DNA from 2 places in the Paraburkholderia sp. SEWSISQ10-3 4 genome. Region 1 is predicted to be linked to the other one. Evidence: riboswitches for the same ligand, from Rfam matches in the RefSeq annotation. Region 1 holds a riboswitch; the other holds the start of a gene.

The links. Region 1 has a riboswitch for glycine ahead of gcvT (glycine cleavage system aminomethyltransferase GcvT). Riboswitches for the same ligand answer to the same signal wherever they lie in the genome.
Region 2: another riboswitch for glycine. It lies ahead of M0D68_RS29990 (D-amino acid dehydrogenase); the one in region 1 lies ahead of gcvT (glycine cleavage system aminomethyltransferase GcvT).

What each region holds. Positions count from the first base shown of each region.
Region 1 is NZ_JALPRI010000021.1:81,300-83,497, reverse strand. It holds gene gcvT (glycine cleavage system aminomethyltransferase GcvT) at 1-979, opposite strand, end outside; glycine riboswitch at 1,060-1,219, opposite strand; glycine riboswitch at 1,253-1,354, opposite strand; gene M0D68_RS29115 (hypothetical protein) at 1,496-1,849, opposite strand; gene M0D68_RS29110 (oxidoreductase) at 2,051-2,198, opposite strand, start outside.
Region 2 is NZ_JALPRI010000023.1:9,380-11,577, forward strand. It holds gene M0D68_RS29985 (LysE family translocator) at 1-583, opposite strand, end outside; glycine riboswitch at 721-814, shown strand; gene M0D68_RS29990 (D-amino acid dehydrogenase) at 990-2,198, shown strand.

The DNA of each region.
Region 1 (2,198 bases):
GCATCGTGGGTGAAAAAGTGCCGCTGGTGATTTCGCCTTCGCCTTCCGGCGTGACGACTTTCTGGTGAGCACGCAGCACGCCTGCCGCCTTGCCGTTTTCCTTCAGCAGGATCAGGCCGACGAACGAGGCCTGCGAGCCGTCGGCCTCAAGTTTGGCCTTGCCGACGAAGTCGCGCGGCGAGGTCAGGTCGACGGTCCAGGCGAGGCCGGCATCCAGCGGCGAGACGTTGTCGTCCATATCCTGGCCGTACAGGTTCATGCCGGCTTCGAGACGCAGCGTGTCGCGCGCGCCGAGACCCGCGGGGCGCACGCCTTGACGCACTAATGCGTCCCAGAATTCGCAGACGGACGTAGCGGGCAGGACGATTTCGAAGCCGTCTTCGCCGGTGTAGCCGGTGCGGGCAATCATCAATTCGCCAAACGGCGTGTTGTTGACGATGGCGGCGTTAAACGGCTTAAGGAGTTCGGTGGAGGTGCGGCTGGACGGCGCGACTTGCCAGACCTTATCGCGGGCGTTCGGGCCTTGCACGGCGACGATCGCCAGATCGCGGCGCGGCGTGATGGTCAGGCCGTAGCTGCCTTCGGCGTTGAGCTTGGTGAACCAGGCGACGTCTTTCTCTGCGGTGCCGGCGTTGACGACCAGGCGGAAGTGCGTCTCGCTGAAGTAATAGACGATCAGATCGTCGATCACACCGCCATTCGGGTTCAGCAGACAGGAGTAGAGCGCGCGGCCCGGCGTTTGCAGCTTGGCGACGTTATTGGCCAGCGCGTGTTCGAAGAAGGCGCGCACGCGCTCGCCGGTGAAATCGACGACGCACATATGCGAGACGTCGAACATGCCGGCGTCGGTGCGCACGGCGCGGTGTTCGTCGATCTGCGAGCCGTAGTTGACGGGCATGTCCCAGCCGCCGAAATCGACCATGCGAGCGTTGAGCGCACGATGGGTGGCGTTGAGCGGGGTGTGTTTGAGTTCGGTCATGGGGCCTCAGGCGTCTCGCGAAACAAAAAAGGCCATGCGGCGCTACGCCTCGCGGCTGATGCCTGCGAGCGATTGCGTTGCATGACCCCTCTGTCCTCGATACCTGAGAGATTGCGCTGCCGTGCGATGGTGAAGCCGTGATCGCTACGGTGAAACGCGCGCCCCTTCGGTGGGCAGCTTGCCAGAATCTGCTCGATTAAACGATGCAGACGGCTACTGCCGCTCTCCAGAGTGCGAAAAACCGGTGCCTTGATGTTGCCTGGGCGCGGGTTCTTCGACGCAGTCGGTCCTTTTGCCTGAGAGTTTGCGGGTGTGCCCCTTCGGCGGTGCGGCCTGCGATTTTCTGCGGCCAGCACGCTCTCCCGACGCGTGCGGCGAATGTACGCGAGGGCCGGGGGCTTGTCAAATAAAGGCCCGCAAGGGGCATGGGGGTTGGCGCTGCGGGTTCGCGAAAGTCAAAAAAAGCGCGGGACGTGATGCCCGCGCTTCTTTGCTTCGGTGCCTGAACCGGCGCGATTATTCGCCGATGGCGTGTGCCGCGTTGTCCAGTTCCTGGTTCAGCACGCGCTGTTCGTCGCCGGACAGGCCGCCGCCGTGTTGCGCCGCCATGTCATGAGCTTCCTGGCGGATCACGTCGAGGCGATGGTGCAACGCGCCGCCTTGCGGGGGCGGGTAGTAGCCTTGGTTGACGCGAGCGTCGATGCGGCGGCTCAGGTTGTCGATACGGCCGTTGACCTGGCTGAAGCGCTGATCCGCAATTTGTTGCGGGTTAGGACGCGGCGCCGGCGCGGGTTGCTGAGGGGCCACCACGCAGGCGGCGAGGGAACTGAGCAATGCGCATGCTGCTAGTGCGCGGACGATACGGGGCATGGACACTCCGGGAAGTCGTTGTCGTTTTGTGGTGCTACTGGGGTAGCAACGGATTGCCGAGGATTCACGCTGACCGCGGAGACGGGGTTATTTGTAACGTTATGTTCCTTTCGGGTTTGTCAGGCTTTTTGCCATTGGCGGCGGCATGGTTCGCGTGTTGCCGCCAATGGCGCAGAAAGCGGCCCATAGCGCAGGAAAACGTCAGCGAATGCGTTCAAACGGCAGCCGGACGCCTTCTTCTGAGCTCCGGGCTGCAAGCTCGATGATCGTCATGACGTCGACTGCGTCCTGAGCGCTGACGGGAAATTTCGCGCCGTTCTGAATGGCATCCGCCAAGGCAATATAAAAG
Region 2 (2,198 bases), on a different contig from region 1:
TGCCCATCAGCCAGCGTTGCACCAGCAGCCATACCGGCCGCCCAGCGAGAAACCCGGCGATTGAACCTGCCATGATCGCAATCAACGCGTTGATCGTGACGGAGACGACAATTTGCACGCAACCCAGCGCGATCGACTGCGTGAGCACGCTGCCGTGCTCCGGTGAAATAAATTGCGGCAACAGCGACAGATACATCACCGCGATCTTCGGATTCGCGAGGTTTGTGACGAGCCCCATGGTGAACAGTTTGCGGCGGCTGTCGTGCGGAAGGTCGCGCACCTGGAACGGCGAGCGGCCGCCCGGCTTGACTGCCTGCCACGCCAGATATAGCAGGTAGAGCGCGCCGCCGAAACGCAGCGCGTCGTACGCGTAGGGCACCGTCAACAGCAGTGCGGTGATACCGAACGCCGCGCAAAACATGTAGAACACAAAGCCGAGCGCGACGCCGCCGAGCGACACGAGCCCTGCGCGCCGCCCCTGACAGAGCGATCTGGAGATCAGATAGATCATGTTCGGGCCGGGCGTGAGCACCATGCCGAGCGAGACCAGGGCAAAGGCGAGCAGCGTTGTGGCAGCGGGCACGGCGTTCTCCTGTGGGATTTGAAGTCGGGCAGTGCCGCTAAATATAGCCGATGCCACTGGTACTGTGCCGATGGCGCATTGCATCGAAAGAAACACTTGCGGCGAAATTTATTGCCCGGTATCGTCTAGCCGTTCTGCAATGCAGCGCGGGAGAGATCGTCAGAGGATTGTGACGACGCCGACGGAGCAACCGCCCCGGAAACTCTCAGGCAAAAGGACCGCGCAGCTGGAACATCTGGAGAGCGGCGCCATGCGCGCCCACCGAAGGGGATTCCCTGCATACCGCATGTATCGCGATGCGTATGCTCACAGGAAGAAACTCTCAGGTACATGGACAGATGGGGCATCGACGCCGGTTTCGACACGAAATCGACACCGGTGATGCTCAACTACTCTGGACCATGTCATGTCACGAATCGCCATTATCGGCGCCGGCATTACCGGCGTTACGACTGCGCACGCCCTTGCGCAACGCGGCCACCACGTCACTGTGTTCGAACGTCATCGCTATGCGGCGATGGAGACCTCGTTCGCCAACGGTGGCCAGTTGTCCGCCAGCAATGCCGAAGTCTGGAACAGCGCGGCCACGGTGCTCAAGGGCTTGCGCTGGATGCTCACGCGCGACGCCCCGCTGCTGCTCAATCCGATGCCCACGTGGCACAAGTATTCGTGGATGGGCGAGTTTCTAAGGCAGATTCCGCATTACCGGACGAACACCGTCGAAACGGTGCGGCTCGCGATTGCGGCGCGCGAGCATCTGTTTTCGATAGCCGAGCGCGAAGGGATCGACTTCGATCTGGAGCGGCGCGGCATCTTGCACATCTACAAGACGCGCAAGGAATTCGATGCGGCCAGCAAGGTGAATGAATTGCTGCGCGAAGGCGGGCTGGAGCGGAATCCGGTGACGTCGAGCGAGTTGCACGCGATCGAGCCCATGCTGCATGGTGATTTTTTTGGTGGATTTTTTACGCCATCCGATTCCACTGGCGATATTCACAAGTTCACGCGCGGGTTGGCTGAAGCTTGCGTGCGGCATGGTGTCGAGTTTCACTACGACGCGGAAATTACGGCGATCGAGCAGCCGGCTGAGGGACGCTTTTCGTTGATGGTCAATCTGGAGGGTGAGTCGCAACGGTTTGCTTTCGAGCGGATCGTGGTGTGCGCCGGTGTGAAGAGCCGCGACTTCGCGGCGATGCTTGGCGATCACGTGAACGTCTATCCGGTTAAGGGTTATTCGATCACCGTATGTCTCGATGATGAAGTGAGTCAGCAGAACGCGCCGTGGGTCAGTTTGCTCGACGACAGCGCGAAGATCGTGACGAGCCGGCTTGGCGTGGACCGGTTTCGGGTTGCGGGGACGGCGGAGATCAACGGGTTCAATCGGGATATCCGGTCGGATCGGATTGCGCCTCTGGTCGACTGGACTCGACGGTATTTTCCTGAGGTGTCGACTTCGAAGGTGATTCCGTGGGCGGGGTTAAGGCCTATGTTGCCGAGCATGTTGCCGAAGGTCGGGCGTGGGAAACGGCGAGGTGTTTTTTATAACACCGGGCACGGGCATTTGGGGTGGACGTTGTCGGCGGCTACGGCGCAGGTTTTGGCGGGGGTGATTTAG